Regions from separate parts of the Azospirillum sp. UENF 312511 genome, predicted to be linked through region 1. Evidence: riboswitches for the same ligand, from Rfam matches in the RefSeq annotation. Region 1 holds a riboswitch; the other holds the start of a gene.
What was found. A riboswitch is a leader RNA that binds a small molecule or an ion and turns the genes downstream of it on or off. The one in region 1 is predicted to bind S-adenosylmethionine.
Positions count from the first base shown of each region.

Region 2: another riboswitch for S-adenosylmethionine. It lies ahead of metZ (O-succinylhomoserine sulfhydrylase); the one in region 1 lies ahead of ACWPN7_RS16490 (homoserine O-succinyltransferase).

Region 1 covers NZ_JBSNCG010000003.1:1,078,485-1,083,424, forward strand. The annotation lists gene ACWPN7_RS16480 (AEC family transporter) at 1-611, shown strand, start outside; gene ACWPN7_RS16485 (methyl-accepting chemotaxis protein) at 867-2,558, shown strand; SAM-I-IV-variant riboswitch at 2,632-2,736, shown strand; gene ACWPN7_RS16490 (homoserine O-succinyltransferase) at 2,786-3,733, shown strand; gene ACWPN7_RS16495 (hypothetical protein) at 3,720-4,199, opposite strand.
Region 2 covers NZ_JBSNCG010000003.1:1,399,112-1,404,051, reverse strand. The annotation lists gene mutS (DNA mismatch repair protein MutS) at 1-1,299, shown strand, start outside; gene ACWPN7_RS17965 (hypothetical protein) at 1,676-1,873, opposite strand; gene ACWPN7_RS17960 (STAS domain-containing protein) at 1,951-2,463, opposite strand; SAM riboswitch at 2,590-2,669, shown strand; gene metZ (O-succinylhomoserine sulfhydrylase) at 2,746-3,954, shown strand; gene ACWPN7_RS17950 (phasin family protein) at 4,065-4,580, shown strand; gene ACWPN7_RS17945 (penicillin-binding protein activator) at 4,669-4,940, opposite strand, start outside.

The DNA.
Region 1 (4,940 bases):
CGCTGTTCCTGGCGGCCTTCGGCCCGGACCGTCTGGCCCCGGCCATCCTCGCCACCGTCATCATGAGCGCGATCATGGTCGGCATCGCGGTGATCTGGCTGGAGTTCGCCAACAGCCAGGGCGGCGGCATCGGCAAGGCGCTGCGCGACGTCGGCCGGGCGCTGGTCAAGAACCCGCTGATCATCTCCACGGCCCTTGGGCTCGCCTGGTCGGTCTTCCTGTCCGGCGTGCCGGTGCCGCGCCCGATCGCCATCTACTGCGACCTGATGGGCGCCTCCGCCGGTCCCTGCGCCCTGTTCGCCATCGGCCTGTTTCTGGCGACCCAGAGCCTGAAGGCCAACCTGCTGGAGGCCGGCTGGATCAGCGCCCTGAAGCTGGTGGTGCAGCCGGCGCTGGCTTGGTTCCTCATCCAGACCCTGTTCCCGCTGGACCCCTTCTGGGCCGGGTCGGCCATCATCCTCGCCGGCCTGCCCACCGGCGCCCTGACCTTCGTGGTGGCCAGCCAGTACCGCATCTATGTGGAGCGCACCTCCGCCGCGATCCTGATGTCCACCATCGCCAGCGTGGTCACCCTGTCCGTCCTGCTGGCCACCTACGCGCCACCCGCCTGAACCTTGGCTTGCGGTCGCCCGGTCGTGCTCGCCTCTTCGGCTGCTCATCTTTCCTGACACAAAGACATCATTGAACAAGTGTCGCGCAGAACACGCCGCGCCGGTTTTGCATATTTTTTAATAATTGCCGCTCCATCATTTGACACAGGCAAGTCCAACGCCCCACGCATGGACGTCTGGACTGCCAAATACTTTCGTTCAGACTCATAACAATCGACCGCCGCCGCATCGTTTCGGGGGAAAGAGATACGCGCCATGTCCATGCTGAGTTCCATGACCATCCGGACCAAGGTGGTCGCCGCCACCGTCTGTGTCCTGCTGATGTCGGTCGCCCTGGGACTGTTCGCCGTTGACCGGCTGAGCACCGTCAACCACGCCGCTGAGGAAATCCGCTCCAACTGGCTGCCCAGCGTCACCGCCATCGGAGAGATTGACGGTGCGGCCAACGATTACCGCATCCTGGAGGCGTCCCACATCCTGGCGCTCCACCCCGCGGAAATGGCCGAGGTTGAAAAGGAAATGACCACGGTTCTTAACCGCTTGGCGGAGGCCCGGCGGAAGTATGAACCGCTGTTGGCACCCGGTTGGGAAACCCAGACCTTCAAGCGCTGGGAGGCGGCCTGGGACAGCTATCTCAAGATCAGCCAAGGCAAGCTGCTTACCTCCTCCCGGGCCAACGAGAACGAGAAGGCCACCGGCATCTACCGGGAGGAGTCACGCAAGGCGTTCGACGGATGCTCCGCGCTCATCAACGAGCTGACCGCCTCCAACGTCCAGAACGCCACGAAGGCGGCGGACAGGGGGCGGGCCACCTATGTCGGGGCGCAGAGCTGGATTCTGGGCGCCATCGCCTTCGTGGCGGTCCTCTGCCTGTTTGCCGGCATCGCCATGACGAAGTCGGTCGCCCGGCCCATCATCGCCCTGACCTCCATCATGGACCGTCTGGCCAAGCGCGACCTCGGCGTCGCGGTGGAAGGCGGCGCCCGCCGGGACGAGATCGGCGCCATGGCGCGGGCGGTGCAAGTCTTCAAGGACGGCCTGATCGAGGCGGAGCGCCTGACCGCCGCCCAGGCCGCCGAGGAGGAGAACAAGCGCCGCCGCACCGAGCGGATCGATTCGCTGATCCGCAACTTCGACGGCGCGGTGCACAGCGTCCTGCAGACCGTGGGCGCCGCGGCGTCGCAGCTCGACACCACCGCCCGCAGCATGACCGACATCGCCGAGCACACGCGGGCCGAGGCCGGCAGCGCGGCGTCCGCGGCCGAACTGACCTCCGCCAATGTGCAGACCGTCGCCGCCGCGTCGGAGGAGATGGCCGCCTCCATCACCGAGATCTCCCAGCAGGTGTCGCAGTCGGCCGGCATCGCCGGCAAGGCGGTGGACGAGGCCGACCGCACCAACGCCACCGTGCAGGGGCTGTCGGAAGCGGCCCAGCGCATCGGCGACGTGGTTGACCTGATCCAGAACATCGCCGCCCAGACCAACCTGCTGGCGCTCAACGCCACCATCGAGGCGGCCCGCGCCGGCGAGGCCGGCAAGGGCTTCGCCGTCGTGGCGAGCGAGGTCAAGAGCCTCGCCAACCAGACCTCCAAGGCGACGGAGGAGATCGCCCAGCAGATCGGCGCCATCCAGGCGGCCACCGGCGGGGCGGTCGGCGCCATCCGCGGGATCGGGGCGACCATCTCGTCGATCAACGACATCTCCTCCTCCATCGCCGCCGCCATCGAGGAGCAGGGTGCGGCAACCCAGGAGATCAGCCGCAACGTCCAGCAGGCGGCGCAGAGCACTCAGGAGGTGACCAGCAACATTGGCCGCGTGTCGCAGGCCGCGACCGAAACCGGAAGCGCCGCGACCCAGGTGATGTCGGCCTCCGGCGACCTGAACCAGGGAGCGATGCGTCTGAAGAGCGAGGTGGAGAACTTCCTCGTCGCCATCAAGGCGGCGTAAGGATCGGCTGACCGGGGCCGCCCACCAGCGGTCCCGCGGCTGTTGCCAAGCCGCCGCTGCCCGTATAATGTGCACCGCGCATCAAGAGTTGAGCGGACGCTCAACGCCAACCTGCTTTCCCGAGCAAGGTGGCGTCCCGAAGGGGGATGTGGCCGGACCGGCAAACAAACGGGGTTCGCCATGACGTCTGTTCCGACCGATGCACCGACAGCGGAGCCGGACGAGTCATGCCCATCAAGATACCCAACGATCTTCCCGCCTTTACCGCCCTCCAGGCCGAGGGCGTCATGGTCATGCAGGAGGCCGACGCCATCCGGCAGGACATCCGGCCCCTGCGCTTCGGCCTGCTCAACCTGATGCCCGACAAGATCCGGACCGAGACGCAGATCGCGCGCCTTCTCGGCAGCACGCCGCTTCAGGTCGAGCTGTCGCTGATCCGGATCACCAACCATGTGCCGCGCAACACCGCGGCCGACCATATGAGCGCCTTCTACCGGTCGTGGGAGGACGCGCGCCGCGAGAAATTCGACGGTTTCATCGTCACCGGCGCCCCGGTCGAGACGATGCCCTTCGAGGAGGTGTCCTATTGGGACGAGTTGTGTTCGGTCTTCGACTGGACGCAGAGCCACGTCCATTCCTGCCTGAACATCTGCTGGGCGGCGCAGGCCGCCGTTCATCATTTCCACGGGGTGCCGAAGCATCTTCTGCCGCGCAAGGCGTCCGGCGTGTACCGGCACCGCAACCGCGCCCCCGCCTCGCCCTATCTGTGCGGCCTGTCCGACGGCGTGCCCATTCCGGTCTCGCGCTGGACCGAGGTGCGCGAGGAGGACATCCCTTCCGGAAGCGGCCTGCGCGTGCTCCTGGATTCCCCGGAGACCGGCCCCTGCCTGCTGGAGGACGCCGCCCGCCGGTCGCTGCACATGTTCAACCATGTCGAGTACGACACCGACACCCTGCGCAACGAGTATGTCCGGGACGTCGCCAAGGACCCGGCCACGCCGGTTCCCCACGGCTATTTCCCAGACGACGACCCGAATCTCCCGCCCGAAAACCAGTGGCGGAGCCACGCCCATCTGCTGTTCGCGAACTGGATCAACCGGATCTACCAGACGACGCCCTTCGATCTCGCCCGCATCGGCACGGCAGAAGGGTCAGCCGTCCTCACGGCGGCCTGACCGCCCCGTCACCCTCCTCCACCGGCCGCACCGCGTCGTCCATCTGCAAGGCGAGCCAGAGCAGATGCGCCGCGGCGGACGGGCTGGCGCGCGGCGGACGGGAGCCGCTCCCGCCGCCGTCCTCCCCCGCCAACGCCAGACCGTACAGGGCCGCCACAAGATTGCCCTTGGCGCGGGACGACAGGCGCCGGCCCCGGTCGTCCAGCCCCTGCTCCACGAGGGCAATCGCCTCGCTCAACAGCGCGAGGTCGAGCACCGATCCGGACTCCCGCGGCGAGAGCGCAAGCGCGCCGTCGCCGGACTCCGGCTGGCCGGCCGCCATCCGCATGCTGCCCCGGCCGGTCAGCAGCCAGTTCATGTCAATGCCGAGGGCGGCCAGTTCCGACAGGGTCTCTCCCTTCGGGAGCTTGCCGTTCAACTCGTACGACTGCCACGTGTTCTCCCCGAGGCAGAACCGGCGTGACATTGTTTTTTGTGTCTCACCGAGAAATTCGCGCACGACCTTGAGCCGATCCCCAAGCTGCACCATGCCGGTTTCTCCCGAGCCCGGAGAGGAATCCCCCATTTCCAAGGTGACTTTGCTTCCCACGGCGCCCCGTGCACGGCGGGGCCAATCGTCGGTTGCACGCTTTCTCATGTTGCGACGATACATATTATCGTGTAAGAAACGTTGGGATACGCGGTGCGCAGCACTTTTACGCATGGATACGACATGGCCATTCTCGGTGTGCGCTCCATTTATTCCGCCTTCGGTCCAGGCTCCGCGGGGCCGCCGGCCAAGGCCCGCACGCGACACTAGAAACCGTGCCCCCCTGAAGGGCGTCCAGGTTCTGCACCGGTAGAGTAGCGAAGTCTCCTTCACCGCTCGCGGGAGCACGGCGGCCATGATGATTATGGGACGCCAGTTTCTTCCGGACCGACGTCTTCGGAAGCGTCCCACGAATCTCTCCGCATGGCCGCCCCTCGGCCACCGACCAATCCTTCAACTTATCGCAGAACATGTAGGTTTTTGCATTGCCCATCCGCTCACCCATGCGGCCGGGTGTGCGGAAGCATGTGCGGCATTTCCTCACTGTCACACAATGAACGATTTTGCCGCAACCGGTTCATTGCAAAATTGATCGTTTTCAACGAAGAAAAACAAAAATACAAAAATGCTCCTTTGGTGAAAGCGCGAGGAAGCCGACCACCGACACGACAGAAAAGA
Region 2 (4,940 bases), 320 kb from region 1:
CTGATCGCCGGGCTTCAGGTCAAATACGCCGGCATCGCCGGGGTGCCGGCGCTGAAGATCAAGCACAACAACGTGCTGGGTTATCACATCGAGGTGACGGCGACCCACGCGGACAAGCTGATGTCCGAGAAGGGGCGCGAGGTCTTCATGCACCGCCAGACCATGGCGAACGCCGTGCGCTTCGGCACGGTCGAGCTGTCGGACCTGGAGCGCCGCATCTCCGAGGCCGCCGACAAGGCGCTGGCCGTGGAGCTGGAGCTGTTCAACGACCTCGTGGAGGAGGTGACCAGCCGCGCCGAGGCCATCGCCCAGGCCGCCCACGCGCTGGCCGCGCTGGACGTCGCCGCCTCGCTGGCCGAGCTGGCGGCGGAGCGGCGCTACCGCCGGCCGGTGGTGGACGGCAGCCTCGCCTTCTCGATCAAGGGCGGACGCCACCCGGTGGTGGAGGCGGTGCTGGACGCCGGCAACGCCGGGCCCTTCGTCGCCAACGACTGCGACCTCGCCCCGGACAACCGGCTGTGGCTGCTGACCGGTCCGAACATGGCCGGTAAATCTACCTTCCTGCGCCAGAACGCGCTGATCGCCGTGCTGGCCCAGATGGGCGGTTTCGTGCCGGCGGAGAGCGCCCACATCGGGGTGGTGGACCGGCTCTACAGCCGCGTGGGGGCTGCCGACGATCTGGCGCGCGGCCGCTCCACCTTCATGGTGGAGATGGTGGAGACGGCGGCCATCCTGAACCAGTCCGGCGAGCGCGCGCTGGTCATTCTGGACGAGATCGGGCGCGGCACGGCAACCTTCGACGGCCTGTCGATCGCCTGGGCCTGCGTGGAGCATCTGCACGACGTCAACCGCTGCCGCGCGCTGTTTGCCACCCACTACCACGAGCTGACCATGCTGGCCGGCAAGCTGCCGGGCCTGTCCTGCCACACCATGCGCATCAAGGAATGGCAAGGCGACGTGGTCTTCCTGCACGAGGTGACGGCGGGGGCGGCGGACCGCAGCTACGGCATCCATGTGGCGAAGCTGGCCGGGTTGCCCGGCGCCGTGGTGGGCCGCGCCGAGGAGGTGCTGACCATCCTGGAATCGGGCGACCAGAACGCCGCCATCCACCGTCTGGCCGAGGATCTGCCGCTGTTCAGCGCCGCCCTGAAGCGACCGCCGCCCGCCCCGGCGGCGTCCCCCGCCGCCCCGCCCGAGCCGTCGCGGGTGGAGGAGGCGCTGAAGTCCATCGACCCGGACAGCCTGACGCCGCGGCAAGCGCTCGACGAGTTGTATCGTCTGCGGGGATTGCTCTCATAAACGGGAATATTTGCGAAGAAATACACGCCGTTGTATGAAAACCCGCCGCCGCAGCGTCCCGTGCCATGGGCAAGGGGCGTTGTCATCCAAGCGGCGGAAAGGGGGTGTGTTTATTGACCCCTGGTAAGGTGCTGGTGATCTGCACGGTCATTCAGACGGTCGTCGCGATCCTCGCGCTGCTCGTCGCCGTGCTGTAACCCAGACGACGGAGGGGCGGCGTAGCAGCGCCGCCCCTCTTTTCGTGTGCACGCCGTTCCGGCCATTGGCCTTTCCGAGCGCGCGGTACCGGAGGTGTCGTCTATTGACCACTGGTACGGGAAATATAGCGCTGAACCACAGCCGCCGCAATCCCATCCCCAAGGTCATCCCATGAGCGCTACGCCCGTTCCACGGCGTCCTCGTCCATCGGGGCGCCGCGGTCGCGGATGGGGGTGACATGACGTTGGGAAGCGGGGCGTTGCGCGTGGCGCAGCTTCTCCTCCACCGCCTCGTTTACGAACTGGTCGAGCGAGCGGCCCTCCCGCTCGGCGGCCTTGGACGCTTCTGATTCCAGCGACTTGTGCAGATGAACCATTCGGTGCCTCCCCCAACGCGGAACGGACTCTGTCCGATGCTTCAGATGGGAAGCCCGCGCCCGCGCTGCGAGCCGCCTTACCCGGAAGCGCCGTCCCGGTCGGAAGCGTCCGGCGGGGCGCTCGCGGGCGGCAGGACCGGCTTGGCGTGCAGCGCGCGGGCGGCGACGGCCATGGGGTCCTCGCCCGGCGCGCAGGGATGGGTGGCGGCCAGCAGGGCCTCGGGCACGCTGGCGGCGATATAATCGGTCACCGTCTCGTGCACCGGGATGATCATGGCGATGCGGGTCAGGTCGACCACCTTGCGCACCTGCCCGGAGGCGCAGAGCAGCGACAGGGCCTTGCCCGCCGACAGGGCCTCCCCATTCATCACCAGCAGCAGGCCGACGCCCGTGCTGTCGATGAACTCAAGCCCGGTCAGATCGAGGAGGTGGCGGCGCTCCGGCCCGCCCGTCACGTCGGCGATGGCCTGCCGCACCGGGCCGGCGTCCTGGCTGGTGAAGCGCCCGGTGAACACCAGACGGGTGAAGTGCCGCTCCTGCTCCTTGCGATACTGCACGGTCCGCACCCCTTCCTGACGTCCGGCGGCCATGATCCGGTCCGGGCCTTCCCTGGGCAAGCGGTCGGCGGCCTGCGGTCCTGCGCGATGTTGACGCAGGGTGCCCCCTTTTTGTCACGGCCCCTTGTCCCTTGACGCCGCGGCGCGGCGGTCCTACAAGCGGGGGTACGTGGTGATTTGGTCGACCGGCTTGCGGGCCACGTAAAACAACCCGCTAAAAAGGTCCGAGCCGCGTCCGCGCCTCGACCCGATCGGTCGGGGCGTTTTTTGTTGTGCCGGTCTGCCCCGCCGGCGGACACAGGAGACACAGCGGCCATGGCGCGCACCGATCATCGCAATCCGAACGTCGCGGGGCTTCGCCCGCGCTCCCGTCTGGTCCATGGCGGCGTCCGCCGCTCGTCCTTCGACGAGACCTGCGAGGCGCTCTACCAGACCTCCGGCTTCGTCTACGGCTCGGCGGAGGAGGCGGAGAGCGCCTTCGTCAACGACGGCTCCCGCCACGTCTATTCGCGCTTCCGCAACCCGACCACGGCGATGTTCGAGGACCGGCTGTGCGAGTATGAGGGAGCGGCCTGGGCCTACGCCACGACCAGCGGCATGGCCGCGGTGCACGGCGCCCTGTGGTCGAACCTGCGCACCGGCGACCGCATCGTGGCGCCCCGCTCGCTGTTCATCTCCTGCTACTGGGTGATCAAGGAGCTGTCGGCCCGCTTCGGGGTCGAGGCGGTCTTCGTCGACGGCACCGACCTGTCCCAGTGGGAAGAGGCGCTGGCCAAGCCGACCAAGGTCGTCTTCCTGGAGACGCCCAGCAACCCGGGGCTGGAGGTCGTCGACCTGCGCGCGGTCAGTGCTCTCGCCCATAAGGCCGGGGCCAAGGTGGTGGTCGACAACGCCTTCGCCACGCCGGTGCTGCAGCGCCCGTTCGAGATGGGGGCCGACGTCGTCATCTATTCGGCGACCAAGCACATCGACGGCCAGGGCCGCTGTCTGGGCGGCATCATCCTGACCAACGACAAGCAGTACGGGTCGGACGTGATCCATCCCTATTTGCGCCACACCGGCCCGACCATTTCGCCCTTCAACGCCTGGCTGCTGCTGAAGGGGCTGGAGACGCTGGAGCTGCGCGTGTCGGCGCAGAGCGCGGCGGCCCTGACGGTGGCGGAGTTCCTGGAAGGCCACGCGAAGGTGGAGCGGGTGCTCTATCCGGGTCTGGCCAGCCACCCGCAGCACGACCTCGTCCGCAGCCAGATGACCGGCGGCGGCACCATGCTGTCGATCTTCCTGAAGGGCGGCAAGGAGGAAGCCTTCCGCGCCCTGAACGACCTGCGGATGGTGATGATCTCCAACAACCTGGGCGACTCCAAGAGCCTGATCACCCACCCCGACACCACCACCCACTCCAAGCTGACGGTCGAGGAGAAGGCGGCGGCGAACATCCGTCCGAACCTGCTCCGCCTGTCCGTCGGGCTGGAGGACGCCCAGGACATCGTTGAAGATCTCGACCGCGCGCTCGCTTCCCTGTAAAGACTGGACCCGGAACCAAATGCTGCAGTGCAGCGTTGGCGTCCGGGTCACAGTTTTTTGGCCCGGCCGGGGCCTTTGCTCCGGTCGGGTCCTTTGGTGAGGTGGAGCGAATGGCGAGACGCAAGGCCGGCAACGGCGAACCGACGCAGCGCTTTCTGACGGTGGCGGGCGATCTGACCCGGACCGGCGTCAAGACGGGCGAGATGGGGGTGGCGGCGGCCCAGACGATCGGCTACCGAACCGCGATGATGGCGGCGGCGATGAACAACCCCATCGACCTCGCCAACCCGGAGTTCGTCCGCATGGGCTCCGAGAAGGTGGAGGCGATGGTGGAGGCCACCCACGCCGTCGCCAAGGGCATCGGGGAAATGCAGCAGGCCTGGATGACCCTGATGCAGGGCCAGCTTCAGGCCGCCATGGTGATGGTGACCGGCCTCGGCCAGTGCCGCAACCCCGTCGACCTGATGGAACTGCAACGCCGCACCGTCACCGAGACGGTCGAGGCCGGCATCCACGCCGCGCTCTACATGGTCGAGTCGGCCACGGCCCTGACCCAGGCCGGCATGACTCCCGCCTACCGCACCGTCCGCGCCAACGCCCGCCGTCTGGCGAAGCAGCACGGTTAAGTTCGCGGTTCACCGCGACGGCCCAAGACACGATCTCCTTCGTGCCTTTGCGCCGCCGCGGTTGAACGCTCTCTTCAGCGCCTTGCGATCACTGCCCCAGCACTTCGAAGCTGGACGGGGCGGGATCGATCACGCGCGGGCCGCTCGGGGTGACCTCCAGAACGGCCAGACCGCGTTCCACGACGCCGTCCGCGCGCAGGCGGAAGACGCCGTCCATGCCTTCGAAGCCGTTGGGGTTGTTCAGCGCCGCGCGGTCGAAGCGGCCCGCCGCGTCGGGCATCTTGGCCAGCACCGCGGCGATGGCCGTGGCGTCGTAGGACAGGGTGGCGATGCGCGGCGGCTTGCGCCCGTAGGTCCTTT